Regions from separate parts of the Nocardiopsis sp. NPDC058789 genome, predicted to be linked through region 1. Evidence: riboswitches for the same ligand, from Rfam matches in the RefSeq annotation. Region 1 holds a riboswitch; each other region holds the start of a gene.

The links. Region 1 has a riboswitch for thiamine pyrophosphate ahead of thiO (glycine oxidase ThiO). Riboswitches for the same ligand answer to the same signal wherever they lie in the genome.
Region 2: another riboswitch for thiamine pyrophosphate. It lies ahead of thiD (bifunctional hydroxymethylpyrimidine kinase/phosphomethylpyrimidine kinase); the one in region 1 lies ahead of thiO (glycine oxidase ThiO).
Region 3: another riboswitch for thiamine pyrophosphate. It lies ahead of thiC (phosphomethylpyrimidine synthase ThiC); the one in region 1 lies ahead of thiO (glycine oxidase ThiO).
Region 4: another riboswitch for thiamine pyrophosphate. It lies ahead of ACFW3L_RS15550 (ECF transporter S component); the one in region 1 lies ahead of thiO (glycine oxidase ThiO).

What each region holds. Positions count from the first base shown of each region.
Region 1 is NZ_JBHYOW010000013.1:23,035-27,123, forward strand. It holds gene ACFW3L_RS19680 (zinc-binding dehydrogenase) at 1-383, shown strand, start outside; gene ACFW3L_RS19685 (phosphotransferase family protein) at 427-1,173, opposite strand; gene thiE (thiamine phosphate synthase) at 1,227-1,898, opposite strand; gene ACFW3L_RS19695 (Rv2175c family DNA-binding protein) at 1,966-2,325, opposite strand; TPP riboswitch at 2,444-2,554, shown strand; gene thiO (glycine oxidase ThiO) at 2,553-3,746, shown strand; gene thiS (sulfur carrier protein ThiS) at 3,749-3,961, shown strand; gene ACFW3L_RS19710 (thiazole synthase) at 3,965-4,089, shown strand, end outside.
Region 2 is NZ_JBHYOW010000004.1:147,192-151,280, forward strand. It holds gene ACFW3L_RS06760 (acyl-CoA synthetase) at 1-786, shown strand, start outside; gene ACFW3L_RS06765 (DUF368 domain-containing protein) at 1,141-2,067, shown strand; TPP riboswitch at 2,156-2,256, shown strand; gene thiD (bifunctional hydroxymethylpyrimidine kinase/phosphomethylpyrimidine kinase) at 2,245-3,048, shown strand; gene ACFW3L_RS06775 (alanine/glycine:cation symporter family protein) at 3,138-4,089, opposite strand, start outside.
Region 3 is NZ_JBHYOW010000015.1:85,517-89,605, forward strand. It holds gene ACFW3L_RS21560 (class I SAM-dependent methyltransferase) at 1-520, shown strand, start outside; gene thiC (phosphomethylpyrimidine synthase ThiC) at 566-2,233, opposite strand; TPP riboswitch at 2,223-2,338, opposite strand; gene ACFW3L_RS21570 (SOS response-associated peptidase) at 2,465-3,319, opposite strand; gene ACFW3L_RS21575 (DUF3068 domain-containing protein) at 3,361-4,089, opposite strand, start outside.
Region 4 is NZ_JBHYOW010000009.1:151,842-155,930, forward strand. It holds gene ACFW3L_RS15540 (energy-coupling factor transporter transmembrane component T family protein) at 1-53, opposite strand, end outside; gene ACFW3L_RS15545 (ABC transporter ATP-binding protein) at 92-1,642, opposite strand; gene ACFW3L_RS15550 (ECF transporter S component) at 1,646-2,284, opposite strand; TPP riboswitch at 2,367-2,474, opposite strand; gene ACFW3L_RS15555 (glycoside hydrolase family 19 protein) at 2,609-3,499, opposite strand; gene ACFW3L_RS15560 (transglycosylase domain-containing protein) at 3,724-4,089, opposite strand, start outside.

The DNA of each region.
Region 1 (4,089 bases):
GGTGCGACCGGGTGCTCGAAGTCACCGGTGACACGGGGGCCGACGTGGTGATCGACGGGGCCGGCGGTGCGCTGGGGTCGGCGTCCTTCAGGGCGGTGGCCGAAGGAGGCCGGTTCCTCAGCTACGGGACGGCCGGAGGCTCCTTCGCGGAGATCGACGCGCGGGAGGCCGCCCGGCGCGGGATCACCACCCTGGGCCTGGACGCGATGCGGGCTCGGTCGGGCACGGACCGGAGCGACCTGACCCGTCTGGCCCTGGAGGAGGCACGGGCCGGACACCTGCGCCCCCACGTGGGCCTGACCCTGCCGTTGGAGCGGGCCGCCGAGGCGCACGCCGCCCTGGAGGGCCGCCGTGTGCTGGGCAAGGTGCTCCTGGTCCCCTAGGAACTCCGGGGACCGCGCTCGACGTGGTCGGGTCTGCGCGGCCTCACATCCGGGCCCTCAGCACGTCGACCTCACACCCCGGCGCGAACGGGTCGAAGCCGTGCTCGACCAGCCAACGCACCCCCAGGAGGGCGCGCGACGACCACCACGCGCGGACCACGTCGAGGTCGACGTCGGCGCCGTAACCGGCGGCGACCTCCGCCAGATGCCCCTCGTTTCCGAGCGTCAGGGTGGCGAGGTCGAAGAGGGGGTCGCCAGCGCCCGCCTCGGACCAGTCGATGACGCCGGTGACCTCGTCGCCCTCGACGAAGACGTGCTCCCTCTGGAGGTCCCCGTGCGTGAAAACCGGGGTGTAGGGGCGGATCGCGGCCTCGGCCACCCGGCGGTTACGGGCGACCAGGTCGGCGGGCAGGACACCGTTGGTCACGAGGAGTTCGCACTCCCGGTCGAGCTCCGCCGCCCACTCGCCGGGGTCCCGGCGGCGTCGGCCGGGCCAGGGAGGTGGCGGAGCCTCGTGCAGTCTCCGGACGGCGGCGCCCACCGCGGTCCAGGCCGCCGACGAGGCGGTCGACGGCTCGCCCAGACGGCCCAGGGCCGTCCCCGGGAGCGCGGCGATCGCGAGCACGGGCGGCCTGCGCCAGAGAACCTCCGGGGTCGGGACCGGCGCGAGGGACATCGCCTCGACCTCGACGTCGACACGCGCCTGGTCGGCGTCCACCTTCAGGAACACGTCACCGACGCGCAGTGTCGCGCGCTCGGAGTGGGCGACGACGACCTCGACCTCATCCATGGTGGACCAGTATCCCCGGGACGGCCGTCGAGGTCACCGGGTTTTCGCGACGGTCAGGCGTCGCCGCGCCGTGCGGTCAGGCGGGCCCGGAGCGCGCTGGCCGCCGCTCGCGGATCCTCGGCCTCGGTGACGGCGCGCACCACGACCACGCGGGTGGCCCCGGCGTCCAGCACCCGGTCCACGTTCTCCAGGTCGATGCCGCCGATCGCGAACCAGGGCCGGTCGGTGCCGAGCGCGGCCGCGCGCTCCACCAGTTCGAGTCCGGCCGCCGGGCGGCCCGGCTTGGTCGGGGTCGCCCAGGTCGGGCCCACGCAGAAGTAGTCGCTCCCGGGCTCCTCCGCCGAACGGGCGGCGGCCTCGGGGTCGTTGTTGGAGCGGCCGACCAGCGGGTCGGCGCCGATGATGTCGCGGGCCAGGGGAACCGGCAGGTCGCGCTGGCCCAGGTGCAGGACGTCGGCGCGTACCGCGCGGGCGATGTCGGCGCGGTCGTTGACGGCGAGCAGGGCCCCGTGGCGCTCGCACGCCTCCCGCAGGACCTCCAGGGCGGCCAGTTCCTGGCGGGCCTCCAAGCCCTTGTCCCGGAGCTGGATGATGTCCACGCCTCCGGCCAGGGCGGCGTCCGCGAACTCCGCGAGATCACCGCTCTCGGTCCGGGCGTCGGTGCACAGGTACAGAAGGGATGCGTCCAGGCGCTCGCGCAGGCTGGTTCCGTGGCTCGTCCTCACGCGCCCCACCCTAACCAACGGCCCGGGGGACGTCACCGGGGTGGTGCGTCCCCGGGCCGTGGACGGCTCAGAAGGCCATGCCCTGGGCCCGCCGACGGACCTCGGTGCCCCGGTTCTCCCGCATGGCCTGGATCGGCGTGCCCGGCAGGGTGTCGTCCGGGGTGAACAGCCAACGCAGGGCCTCCTCGGTGGAGAAACCGGCGTCGGTCAGCAGCACGATGGTGCCCGGCAGACCCTTGACCAGGTCCGGGCCGTCCAGGAAGGCGGCGGGGATGCAGAGTTCGCCACCGCGCACCACGCCCATGAGGCGGTTCTCGCGGATGAGCGTCTTGATGCGGTTGGGGCTCACGCCCAGCGGCGCGGCCGCCTCACGCAGGGTCAGCCATTCGCCGACGAGTTCGTCGAGTTCACGATCGCTTTGTGTCACCCACCCAATCTGCCACACCCGGCCGGGCTCCGGAGACCATCGCCCCGCCCCCGGACGCCCCGCCTGGGAGATCCCCGCCACGACCGCCCTGGACGGGTTGTCCTAGGATGAGGGCGAGGACATGTCCCGCGGGAGCCGGGTGGACCCGGCTGAGAGGGAGGCTCACCGCCTCCGACCGCACGAACCTGATCCGGGTCATTCCGGCGAAGGGAGTGGAACACGGCGCCGTGCGCAGCAACGAGGTTCCCCCACAGAAGACGATTCATCCCACCAATGCGGTGGTCGTGGTCGGCGGCGGCGTCATCGGCCGGGTCACTGCCTGGCGGGCCGCCCAGCGCGGCCTGTCCGTGACCCTGGTCGAGCCCGACCCCGTCACGGCGCCCTCCGACGCCCGCGCCTCCTCGACCGTCGCGGCGGGCATGCTCACCCCCGCGACCGAGGCGGTCTTCGGCGAGGAGGAGCTCATGGAGCTCGGGGTGCGCTCGGCGCGCCTCTACGACGACTTCGTCGCCGAACTCCAGGAGGCCAGCGGGATCGACGTCGGCCACCGCCGCACCGGGACGCTGCTGGTCGCCTTCGACCGCGACGACCTCGCGGTCCTCACCGACCTCCACGCGCTCCAACAGCGCCTGGGCATCCCCACCCAGCGGCTCACCAGCCGCGAGTGCCGACGCCTCGAACCCACGCTCGCTCCGGGCGTGCGCGGTGGCGTGCTGGCCCCCGAGGACCACTCCGTGAACCCGCGCGCGCTGCTCCTGGCCCTGGCGCGGGCCGGGGAGCGGGCGGGCGTTCGCGAGGTCCCCGGGTACGCGGAGGAGATCACCTCCCCCGGGGCTGACGGCGCGCGCCTGGGCGTACGCCTGGCCGACGGGACCGCACTGCCCGCCGCGCAGGTGGTGCTCGCCGCCGGATGCTGGGGCGACCGGGTACGGGTGCCCGAACCGGTGGTTCCGCCGCTGCGCCCGGTCAAGGGGCAGCTGCTGCGCGCCCGGGTGCCCGCCGGGGAACCGCCGCTGGTCACGCGCACCGTGCGCGGCCTGGTGCGCGGGTTCCCCGTCTACCTGGTGCCCCGGGCCGACGGCGAGGTGATCGTCGGCGCCACCCAGGAGGAGCTGGGCCACGACACCTCCCTGACGGTCGGCGGGCTCTGGCAGGTCCTGCGGGACGCGCGCGAGCTCGTCCCGGGGGTGAGCGAGCTGGAGGTCGTCGAGACCTGCGTGGGGCTGCGGCCGGGTTCCCCCGACAACGAACCCCTCCTGGGGCCCACACGGGTCCCGGGACTGCACCTGGCCGCCGGACACTTTCGGCACGGGGTCCTGCTGGCCCCGGTGACCGGGGAGGTCATGGCCGAGGCACTCACCACCGGCGCGCTGCCCCCGTACGCGCGCCGGTTCTCAGCCAGCAGACGGACGTGGGAGTAGCAGTGGAACTGATCATCAACGGACAGGCCCGGGACAGCGAGGCGACCACCGTGGACGGGGTCGTGCGCGACCTCACCGACGCCGGGGACGGCGCCGTCCCCGGCGGGATCGCCGTCGCGGTCAACGACGAGGTGGTGCGACGCACCGCCTGGACGGACACCGAGCTCTCCGCGGGCGACCGCGTGGACGTGCTCACCGCCGTACAGGGAGGCTGAACCATGACACAGACGTCCGAGTCCGTGACCGTCGCGGCACACGTGTCGGAGGACCCGCTGGTCATCTCGGGGGTCTCCTTCGGGTCCCGACTCATCACCGGCACCGGCGGGGCGCCCTCGCTGGAGGT
Region 2 (4,089 bases), on a different contig from region 1:
TGCCCGGAGCTCACCTCGGTGCGTTCCGGAGGCACCCCGCTCACCCCCTCGGTGCGCGGGCTGTGGCGGGCCTGGCGCGAGGACGTGGCCCTGGCCGACGCCTACGGCGGTTCGGAGACGGGCGTGTGCGGGTCGGCCACCGCGCCCGACGAGCACACGAGTGTCGCGGACTCCGCGGACCGGCGCAGCTTCACGATGGGCGGCAGCATCGCCGTGCTCGACGACTCCCTGCGGCCGCTCCCGCCGGGGTCGGTCGAGGTCGGCCGGATCGCCCGGACCGGCCGGATTCCGCTCGGCTACTACAACGATCCGATCGCCACCGCGCGCACGTTCCCCACGGACGGTGACGGGCGGCGCTGGGCGCTGTCGGGCGACTACGGCACGAGGGCCGGAGACGGTTCCATCGTGCTGCTGGGCCGGGGCAGCGTGGTGATCAACACCGCCGGGGAGAAGGTCTACCCCGAGGAGGTGGAGGCCGTGCTCAAGGCGCACCCCTCGGTGGAGGACGTGATCGTGGTGCCCTCCCCGGACGAGAGGCTGGGCCAGAAGGTGACGGCCCTGGTGTCGCTGGCCTCCGGTTCGGCTCGGGACGAGGGCGCGCTGCGGGCGCACTGCCGGGTGCGCCTGGCCGGGTTCAAGGTGCCTCGGACGGTGCACTTCGTGGACAGGGTGCGACGCACGGCGGTGGGCAAGCAGGACTACCGGTGGGCGGCGTCGGTGGCCGGGGAGGACCCGGCCGCGCCCGCCGTTCCGACCTCGCGACTGTCCGGTTCGCGCCGGATCTGAGACCGGTTCCACGCCGTCGTCGTCACGATCCGTTTTCGGACCACGGACCTCGCGGACTGATACCTGACCAAAACCCGGATTCTCCGGGCGATCGGACGCCTTCACCCCGTCCGGCGCCGCTAGAATCGGCACTGCCCGGCCCGGGGCCTGACGGCTCTCCTCCCCCTCGCACGGCCCGGGCGGCACACATCCCCGCGCGGGCCGGAGCATCGAACCGGTGGAGGTCGCCTCCATGACCCGCGTGGTACAGCACCCCTTTGACCCGCCGGTCGACCGTTCGCACGGACCGGCGACCCCATCAGGACGGAGGACGGCGCCCTCTCCCGGGAACCCCCCGGGCCAGCGCCCGACAACATGGCCAAGTCAGTAGGCTCCTACATCTTCAACGCGGTGCGCGGCGGCGCCGTCGGCACCTCCGAGGCACTGCCCGGCATCAGCGGCGGCACGGTCGCGCTGATGGTCGGCCTCTACGACAAGCTGATCGGTGGCGCGGGCCACGTGGTCAGCGGCATCAAGCGCTACGTCACGGACGTTCCCCGGGGCCGCGGCAAGGAGCGCGCCCAGGAGCAGTTCCGCCAGGTGGACTGGTCGGTGCTCGTCCCCGCCCTCATCGGCATGGCCGTCGCGCTCATCCTGGCCGCCATCTTCCTCGCCCCGCTGGTGGAGGTCTACGAGCAGTACGCGTACGCGCTGTTCTTCGGCCTGGTCCTGGCCTGCCTGTGGATCCCCTACACCGGCGCGGGCAAGAAGTGGAAGGCCTGGCACTACGCGGTGGCCCTGGTCTTCGCGGTGCTCGCCTTCCTGCTCACCGGCCTGCCCGGCGCCAACCTGCCCACCCACCCGGTGATCGTCTTCTTCGCGGCCGCCGTCGCCATCTGCGCCCTGGTGCTGCCGGGCCTGTCGGGTTCCTTCATCCTGCTGATCCTGGGCCTGTACGAGCCGACCATGGCCGCCCTGCGCGCGGCTGACCTGCCCTACATCACCGTCTTCGTGCTGGGCATGATCACCGGTCTGGCCCTGTTCGTGAAGGTGCTCCAGTTCCTGCTGGAGAACCACCACCACATCACCCTCGTGGTGCTCACCGGTCTGATGGCCGGTTCGCTGCGCGCCCTGTGGCCGTGGCAGGACCACAACCGCGATCTGGTTCCGATGAGCGACGTCCCCGTGACGCTGGCCTTCGCGGTCGGCGGCTTCGTGGTGGTCGTCGGCATGATCGTCTGGGAGCGGCGCAAGCACGCCCAGCAGGAGCAGGTGGAGACCCGCCACAACGTCACCGTCTGACCGCGCGGAGGGGGGCGGTCCGCCCCGGCGGACCGTCCACTACAGTCGAAACCACCACAGACCAACACTGATGCCGGGGCCGCGAGGCCCCGGCGGCGCGGGGTGCCGGAGAGAGTCCTCCCGGCTGAGAGCACACCCGTCGAACCTGCCCTAGTTCGTACTAGCGAAGGAACGCCAATGAGCGCGTACAACGTCGTGTCCATCGCCGGAAGCGACCCCAGCGGGGGCGCCGGTGTCCAGGCCGACCTGAAGTCGTTCTCCGCCCACGGGGTCTTCGGGATGACCGTGGTGACGGCGTTGACCGCCCAGTCCACACGCGGGGTCACCGGGGTCCACGGTGTCCCCGCGTCCTTCGTCACCGACCAGATGGACACCCTGTTCACCGACGCGACCGTGCACGCGGTCAAGGTGGGGATGCTGTCCACGTCGGAGGTCACCGAGGCGGTCGCGGCCGCCGTCGACCGCTACGCGCTGCCGAACGTGGTCGTGGACCCGGTGATGGTGGCCAAGAGCGGTGACCGCCTCCTGGAGCGGTCCGCGATCGAGGCCCTGCGCACCGTCCTGCTGCCGCGCGCCGACCTGCTCACCCCCAACCTCCCCGAGGCCGCCGACCTGCTCGGCGAGACCGAGGCCACCGGCCTCAAGGAGATGCGGGGACAGGCCGAACGCCTCCTCGAACTCGGTCCGCGCCGCGTCCTGCTCAAGGGCGGGCACCTGCCCGGTGAGGAGAGTGTCGACCTGCTGGTCGACGGCGTCTCGGAGCCGGTGGAGTTCCGTGCCGGGCGGGTGGCCACCCGCAACACCCACGGCACCGGCTGCACGCTCTCCTCCTCGATCGCCGCCCTCCTCCCCCAGCGCCCGGACACGGTGGCCGCCGTTTCCGACGCCAAGGCCTACCTCACCGAGGCCCTGCGCCACGCCGACGAGATCCACGCGGGCGACGGCCAGGGACCGGTGCACCACTTCCACGCCTGGTGGTGAACGGACGACACCACGCGAAGGGGGGACCGGCCACCGTGGCCGGTCCCCCTCGTCGTCGGCCGGGGGACCCGTCCCCCGGCCGGAGCGCACTACTTGCTGACGTCGTCCATGATCACGTCCGGGTTCTTCCACTCGGGATGGCCGAAGAACTTCCGTGTCTCCGCGACCACCACCGGGGAGAGCAGGATCAGACCCACCAGGTTCGGCAGTGCCATCAGACCGTTGGCGATGTCGCTGAACAGCCAGACCGACTCGATGCTGGCGGTCGCGCCGACGTAGACGACCCCGATGAACACCAGGCGGTAGGGCAGGACCAGGTAGCGCTTGCCCTTGGCCAGGTACACCATGCAGCGTTCGCCGTAGTACGACCAGCCGAGGATCGTCGTGTACGCGAAGACCGCCACCGCGCAGGCGATGAAGACCACGCCGAAGGAGCCCAGGGCCGGGCTGAGCTGGCCCAGGCCCTGCTCCATGGATCCGGAGGTGAGCAGCACGCCCTTGCTGTCCGGGTCGTACCCGGCGCTCTCCGGGGCGTTCCACAGGCCGGAGGTGATGATCATCAGGGCGGTCAGGGTGACCATGATGATCGTGTCGATGAAGGTCTGCGTCATCGACACCATGGCCTGACGGACCGGCTGGGTGGTCTTGGCCGAGGCGGCGGCGATGGCGCCGGTGCCCAGCCCGGACTCGTTCGAGAAGATGCCGCGCGCGACACCGGTACGGATGACCAGCATGAGCGCGGCGCCCGCGAACCCGCCGGCGGCGGAGGTGCCGGTGAAGGCGTCCGTGAAGACGAGCTGGAAGGCCGGGAGCAGCTGCTCCCAGTTGATCATCAGCACCAGCAGGTTCATGAAGATGAACCCGATGATCATGAACGGCACGATCGCGGAGGCGAAGCGGCCGATGCTCTTGATACCGCCGAGGATGACGACGGCGACGAGGACCATCAGCACGACACCGATGATGCGGGGGTCGATGCCGGTGATGTTGTTGATCGAGCTGGAGACGGCCTCGGCCTGGGTGCCGTTGCCGATACCGAAG
Region 3 (4,089 bases), on a different contig from region 1:
CACGCCGCGCGGTCGGCTCCGGCACGTGGTCGGTGACTCCGCCTTCCTGCGCGCCTTCAGCCCCGAGTCCTTCGACGGGGTCATCGCGGACAACCGGGTGTTCTCCCGGCAGCTGGCCACCGAGTCGTCGATGTCCGAGGTGGCCCGGGTGCTGCGCCCCGGCGGCCGGGTGCTGGTCTGCGTCGACTCCGTGGTCCTGGGCATGGCGCTGCTGGCCGAGCAGGACGCCTGGCCGGAGCTGAGCCACGCCCCCAGCGCGGACGTGCTCCTGGTGCCCTGGCCGGACGGTTCGATCACCCGCTGCTTCACCGCGGAGCAACTGACGGAGATGGTCACCGAGGCCGGTCTGGAGCTGGAGTGGATCAAGCCGCGCACGGTGCTGTCGGCCTCCACCGTGGAGCTGATGCTGGCCCGTGATCCCCGTTCCATGGCACGGCTGGTGGAGATGGAGCTGCGGGCCGCCGACTCCGACGACTACGTCGGCGTCCACCTGGTCGCCAGTGCCCACAAGCCCGCATAGGGCCCGCCGCCCCCTGCGGAGCGACGGGCCCGTCACGCCCGTCGACTAGTCGGCGAGCGGGAGGTAGACGCGGTTGCCGCCCTCGGCGAACTCGGCGGACTTGTCGGCCATGCCCCTCTCGATCGCCTCGACGGTGTCCAGGCCGTGCTCCTCGGCGTACCTGCGCACGTCCTGGGAGATCTTCATCGAGCAGAACTTGGGTCCGCACATGGAGCAGAAGTGCGCGGTCTTGGCGGGTTCGGCGGGCAGGGTCTCGTCGTGGAAGGCCTGCGCGGTCTCCGGGTCCAGCGACAGGTGGAACTGGTCCTGCCACCGGAACTCGAAGCGCGCCCTGGACAGCTCGTCGTCCCACTCCTGGGCGCGGGCGTGGCCCTTGGCGACGTCGGCGGCGTGGGCGGCGAGCTTGTAGGTGATGACGCCGGTCTTGACGTCGTCGCGGTTGGGCAGCCCCAGGTGCTCCTTGGGGGTCACGTAGCAGAGCATCGCGGTGCCGTGCCAGCCGATCTGCGCGGCGCCGATCGCGGAGGTGATGTGGTCGTAGCCCGGAGCGACGTCCGTGGCCAGGGGGCCGAGCGTGTAGAACGGCGCCTCGCCGCACAGCTCCTCCTCCAGGCGCACGTTCTCCTTGATCTTGTCCATCGGCACGTGGCCGGGGCCCTCGATCATCACCTGCACGTCGTGCGAGCGGGCGATGTGGGTGAGCTCCCCGAGGGTCCGCAGTTCGGCGAACTGGGCCTCGTCGTTGGCGTCCGCGATGGAGCCGGGGCGCAGGCCGTCACCGAGGGAGAAGGTGACGTCGTAGCGGCGGAGGATCTCGCAGAGCTCCTCGAAGTGCGTGTAGAGGAAGCTCTCCCGGTGGTGGGCCAGGCACCAGGCGGCCATGATGGAGCCGCCGCGCGAGACGATGCCGGTCACCCGGCGGGCGGCCAGCGGGACGTACCGGAGCAGGACGCCCGCGTGGACGGTCATGTAGTCCACGCCCTGTTCGGCCTGCTCGATGACGGTCTCGCGGTAGATCTCCCAGCTCAGCTTGGTGGGGTCGCCGTCGACCTTCTCCAGAGCCTGGTAGATCGGGACGGTGCCGATGGGCACCGGCGCGTTGCGGATGATGCGTTCGCGGGTCTCGTGGATGCGCTTGCCGGTGGACAGGTCCATCACGGTGTCGGCGCCCCAGCGGGTCGCCCACACCATCTTCTCGACCTCCTCGGGCACCGAGGAGGTGACGGCGGAGTTGCCGATGTTGGCGTTGATCTTCACGAGGAAGTTCTTGCCGATGATGGTGGGTTCGGACTCGGGGTGGTTGCGGTTGACCGGGATGACCGCGCGGCCGATCGCGACCTCGTCGCGGACGAACTCGGGGTCGGCCCCCTCGCGGGCGGCCACGAAACGCATCTCGGGGGTGATGGTCCCGGCCCGGGCGTGGGCCAGCTGGGTGACCGCGCCGTCGACGGGGGCCGGTGCCCAGGACGCGCGGGTGCGCGGGAGTCCCCGGTGGACGTCGATGTGTGCGGAGTCGTCGGTGTACGGGCCGGAGGTGTCGTACAGATCGAAGTGGCTGCCGTTGCTGAGATCCACCCGGCGGCGCGGGACGCGGAGGGTCGTGCCCCCGGGGGTGGTGATCTCCTCGTGGACCTTACGAGATCCCATGATGGGACCCGTGGTCACCCGGTGCTCGTCGGTGGTGGAAACGTCACGACCGTCGATAGCCGTCATGGCATGCCTCCCTACGTCGGAATTACCCGAACAGGTTCTGCGGTCGGCGACACCCTTGAGTCGCCCTCTCAGCCCGCCATGGCGCGAGCTCCCGCGTTGCGTATTCACATGTGCGCACGTCGAACGTGCCGGGACATCTCGATCACGGTGTCCCGGGCCGGGGGAAGCACTCCCCCGTGGCCTCGCACACCATACACAGGCCGTCCCCGGGCCTGTCCAGCCTCGCCCGGGTCAGAAAAGTGTCTCCGGTTCGGCGGGGACGGCGTCCTCCACCGGTTCCAGCAGGTCGGGGCGGTTGTTCCTGACGCTGTTGACGTCGGTGGAGACCTCGTCCACCGCGAACCGGTCCACCGGGGTCCGGTCCAGCAGGTCGGCGAGCTCGTCGGCGCCCGTGGTGGGATCGAGCCAGACGGCCCAGTCCTCGCGCGGCACCACGACGGGCATGCGTTCGTGGATGTGAGCGAGTTCGGGCGCGGCCTCGGTGGTGATGACGGCGCAGGTCCACACCCAGGCGGCGGGGTCGTTCTGGTCGTCGACCTCGGGGTCGCGCCAGCGCTCGAAGATCCCGGCCATGGCGAGCGGCTCGTCCCCCGGGTAGTGGACGGAGAAGGGCTTCTTGGCCGCCTTCGCCTTGCGCTTCCGGTGCTGGGGGTCGGTGACGGGCGACGTGCTGGCCTCGGCGGTGCCGTCCCTGTTGAGCAGCTGCCACTCGTAGTAGGCGTCGGCGGGGATGAGGCAGCGGCGGCGCCGGTAGGCGACCCGGAAGGCGGGCTTGTCCGCGACGGTCTCGCCACGGGCGTTGATCATCCGGTAGCCGACGTTGCGGTCCTTGGCCCAGGAGGGCACGAGGCCCCAGCGCATGGTGTGCAGGGAGCGCGGCCCGGGTTCGCCGGTGGGGTGGCCCTGGGGCGGGGGCCCGAGCACGGCGTACACCGGGCTGCCCGGCGCGACGTTGTAGTCCGGGTCGAGCTCCTCCAGAGGGGGCCAGGCGCGTGGGTCCCCCGCGGCGCCCACTGCCTCCTCGGGGAGGGAGAAGGCCAGCTGGAGTTGGTGCACGTTCCTGGACTGGGCATAGCGACCGCACATGGCCGCGATCCTATGCGATCCGCCCACGGTCCCCCGCGCGGTCAGGCGGTTCCGGCGTCCTCCCGCGCACGCTCCCCCGGTTGCTCGGGGGGCCGGGCACGCCAGGCACCGAGCAGCCCGGCCAGGACCGCGACCGCACCGACCGGGCCCAGGGTCCAGGGGGCCCAGAGGTCGAGTCCGCGCAGCAGCAGCGACCGCACCCGGGCCTGCTCGGCGTACCCGGAGACCTGTCCCTCCGCCAGCGCCAGCTCGGCGTCGAGCAGTTCCACCTCGCCCGAGCCGTTCTGCGGGCGCAGGGTCTCGGACCTGCTCTCCTCCAGGTTCACCAGGATGCCGGTGGTCGGCTCGACCCAGAAGGTCCGCTCCGCCGTGAGCCACCGGTTCACGCTGACCGTGCCCTCGGCGTCTGGGTCGAACAACGCGGCCGGTACGTCCCGCGCGGAGTCGGGGACCTGGGTGGCGTCCACGGTCTGTGTGTAGCGGCGCACCGCCACCCCGGCGACCTCGTCGTCCTCCTCGAACACGACCGAGGGCGCCGAGCGCACCTCGGCGTCGTAGAAGGAGTGGTCCCCTTCGGGCGCCCCCGGCGGCCAGTACAGGACCAGCCCGGCCTGGCGCACCGCGCGGTCTCCGTCGACGTGCTCACCGCAGCAGTTCACGGCCCGGCCGGTCTCCCGGTCCACGATCACCCGACGGCTCCAGTGGTCGAGCACCCGCTCCGAGGAGGTGGTGTTCACCGTCATCTCCCAGGCCGACCAGTCGGCGCCGTG
Region 4 (4,089 bases), on a different contig from region 1:
TACCGGGCGCCGCCGCCCTCGGGCACATCCAAGGTGAGGGTGTCCCCGCCCATGGCGCGGGGCACGTCCGGGCCGTTCGTGTGCCGGGAACTCACGCCTCCCCCTCTCGTGACGTCGCGGACCGGGCCGCCCCGACGGGTGCCGCGCGTCCCTCCGCGACCCGTACTTCCACGTCCGTCAGGCGGCGCAGCAGGAGTTCGTCGTGGGTGGCCATGACCACGGCCCGTCCCTCGGAGCGCAGGGCGCCGAGGAGCTCCACCAGCTCCGTCCAGGTACGGGTGTCCTGGCCGAAGGTGGGCTCGTCCAGCACCAGCAGGTCCGGGGCGTGCGAGGGGCCGGAGCTGAGCGCGGTCGCCACCGAGAGGCGCCGCTTCTCGCCGCCGGAGAGCGTGTACGGGTGCACCCCGGCCAGCCGGGCCAGTCGCAACCGCTCCATCAGCTCGCCCACCCAGGCGTCGGTCTCGGCCGCGCCCATCCCCGCGCGCAGCGGCGCGAAGCGGAGTTCGTCGCGGACCGTGGCGGTGACGAACTGGTCCTCCGCGTGCTGGAACACCGTGCCCACGTGGCGGGCGAGGCGGCGTGCGGGCCAGCGCACGAGCGGGCGCCGGTCGGTTCCGGCCAGCGGACCGCGCGGCAGCACCTCGCCCCGGTGCGGACGCGAGAGCCCGGCCAGCATGGTGAGGAGCGTGGACTTGCCCGCGCCGTTGGGGCCGGTGAGTGCGGTGGCGGTTCCGGCGGACAGCATGACGTTCACGTCGTCGAGCACCGTCCGCCGGGGGGCGGCGCGCACGCCCACCTGGAAGGGGGTGCGGGCGCTGACGCCGACGGTCTCCACCAGGGGCACGCCGCCGGGAGCGGGCGTGAGCTCGGGGACGGGTTCGTTCCCGGGGATCCACACGCCCTGGTCGGCCAGCGAACGGCCGTGTTCCGCGAACACCCGCGCCGGGGCGCCGTCCGCGATCACTCCCCCGCCGGGTTCGACCACCACGACCCGGTCCACCAGGTCGACGACGTCGGCCACCCGGTGCTCGACCAGCACGAGGGTGGCCTCGGTCTCCGCGAGCAGGCGGGAGAGCAGGTCGCGCACGAGCACGGCCCCGGCCGGGTCGAGGTTGGCGGTGGGTTCGTCCAGGAGCAGCAGACGCGGCCGCATGGCCAGCGCACCGGCGATGACCAGGCGCTGCTTCTCACCTCCGGAGAGGGCGCCCGTGGAGTGCCGGAGGCCGTAGGGGAAGCCGACCTCCGTCAGGGAGCGCTCGACCCGGGGCCAGATGTCCTCGGGGTCCACCCCCAGGTTCTCCAACCCGAAGGCGACGTCGTCCCCGGCCCGGGCCATCACGAGCTGGGTCTCGGGGTCCTGGCTGACCAGTCCGACCCCGCCGCGGCCCCGGTCGGCGGGGGCGCCGTCCACCAGCAGCGAGCCCTCGTGCTCCCCGCTGATGGCGCCGTCCTCGCCGGTGAGCCCGGCCAGGGAGTGCAGCAGGGTGGACTTCCCCGCGCCCGAGGCCCCGAGCAGCAGGACCCGCTCCCCCGGTTCGACGGTCAGGTCCACTCCGCGCAGGGCGTGGGTGTCACGGCCGGAGTGCTTCCATCCCCAGCCGGAGAGTTCGACGCGAGCCCCGCGCGCGTTCGGTCGTGTCACGGGTCAGCCCCTGGCCGAGGGGAAGGGGGCCAGCGCGCCGGACCTGGCCAGCGCCGTGGTGAGCAGGCGCGCGCCCACGCCCGCGATGACGGCCGCGCTGAGGACCACGATCACGCCGTAGGTGAGCTGGTACTCAAGGGGCCAGGTGACGTTGTAGGCGATGTTGTCGCGGATGGCCGGGGAGAGCCCGGCCACGGCGGCCGCGAGCACGGCCACGCCCATGTTCCAGCGCCGGTAGGCGAAGGCGAGGAAGACCAGTTCGGGCAGCAACCCCTGGAGGGTGCCGTCGACGACGACCATGACCCCCCACTGGGTGCCCAGCACGGCCGAGACGGAGGCCGCGGCGATCGAGGTGAGCAGGGCCGCGCCGGGCTTGCGGATGATGAGCCCGCCGAGCACGCCGGAGATCAGCCACATGCCGTAGACGACGGCCTGCCCGGGCGGGAACGCCACGAACAGCGGTGTGGTGACCGACCAGACGATGTTCCACAGCCAGAAGACGACGCCGACCGCGACGCCGATCACGGCGGCCACGACGATGTCGACGGTGCGCCAGCTCCGGGCCTTGGCGAGGATCTCCTGGACGCGGCCCACGGGCTCCGCGGTGGTTCCGGTGCCGGTCCCGCGGTTCTCGGTACTCATGCTGGTTGATGTCCCTTCGTCGGGGTGACGAGGGCCCATGTGGCCAAGAGCGCCGGTCGGGCGCGCGCTGGCGCACGCACGACGGCGGTTTCCTACGACTTCCTTCGCTGGCATGACCCAGATCAGGTGTGTAAGGGTCTGCGGCCGGGTGCCGCACTCTCAGCGCTCACGCGCTCCCCTGTCGGATTGCCTCCATTATGGGGCAAACAGGATGCGCGGTGAAGACCTTCCCTCGGGACACGCAGGAGCGGGGATGCGCCCGGCGGTGCTCGCCGGTCGCACCCCCGCTCGGGTGCCGCCACGGGTGCGTCGACGCACCCGGGGTCAGCAGCTCAGGTTCGACCCCGTGGTGGTGCCGAGGATCTGGGCGAACTGCGTGAAGGTGTTGATGCGGCTCTGCACCTGTCCCGGGTTGCCGCCGTTGCACTCGATGGACCCGTTGATGGAACGGATCGACTCACCGAAGCCGTGGCCGTCAACGATGGCGGTGTGCCCCGACATCGTCCCGGCACCGCTCTGGGTGTTCCAGAACCAGAGTCCGGTCCGCCAGGCGATCGCGGCGTCCTGCTCGACGAGGTAGGGGTTGTTCAGCAGGTCGATGCCGAGGGCGTCCCCGGCGGCCTTGTAGTTGTAGTTCCAGCTCAGCTGGATCGGGCCCTTGCCGTAGTAGGCGTCCTGACCGGCCGGGCAGCCGAAGGGCTGGCTCGGGTCGCAGTAGTGCGGGTAGTTGTCCTCGTTGATCTCCTTGATGTACACCAGCCCGCCGGTCTCGTGGCTGACGTTGGCCAGGAAGGCGGCGGCCTCGCGCCGCTGCACCTCGACGCTTCCGGTGTTGGTGAAGCCCGGGTAGGAGCTCAGGGCGTCGGTGAGGCCGGAGTAGGTGTAGAAGGGGTTCCGGTTCGGGAACATCTGGTTGAACTGGGCCTCGCTGACGACGAAGTCGCTGGGACCGGGCTGTTCGCCGCCCCCGTCGTTTCCGCAGGGGCCCTGGTCGGCCCAGACGTCCGAGGTTCCGGGACGCTCGTTCTGCGTCCACCACTTGGCGGTGTAGTTGCGGCCTTCGAAGGAGACCTGGCCGCCGCCGGTGTAGACGGCGGAGGAGCTCCAGGCCGTCGCGCAGGCGGTGGCCGCCGTCGCGACGGTCGCGGGGAGGGCAACGAGCACAGCCGCGATGGCGCCGAGCACCGCGAGCTGACTCAGGAGACGTCGGATCACGTGATCACACTCCTAGGGTGCGGCGCTGCGTCCGACCGCGCGCCGCAGGGGGGTGACGTCACCTAAGCAAGAGTGGTCTAGACCTGTCAAGGTCCAGACCACGGAAGGTGAGAACCGGGTGACGGTCCGGATCGGAACGGCGGCCCGCCTCCCGGCCCGGCGGCCGGTCCGCCTCGCGACGGTCTCCCGTGGTCACCGGACCGGGGGGCTGCTTCCGAAGGCGTCTAGGTGCCCCCGTCGTCTCCCGTGCCGCCTTCGCCGGTCCCGCCTCCGCCGGTGCCGTCCGCGAGATCCTCCGCGTCCTCGGCGTCCGTGTCGCTCCCGCCCTCGTCGTCATCGTCGTCGTCACCGCCCCGCTGCTCGGGAGGCTCGGTCTTCGGGTCGCCGAAGGCGCCCGGCGACCCCGCGAACGCGTCCGAGGGCAGGTGCTTGGTGGCGCCGCGCATGCTCTCCTGCCAGATCGGGCCGGGCAGGGTGCCCCCGTAGACGATCTCGAAGTGCTGCCCGCCGATCGTCACGCCCTGGAGCGGGTTCTCCTCACCGCCGCGCACGTCGCCCACGACCACGGCCGAGGAGAGGTTCGGCGTGTA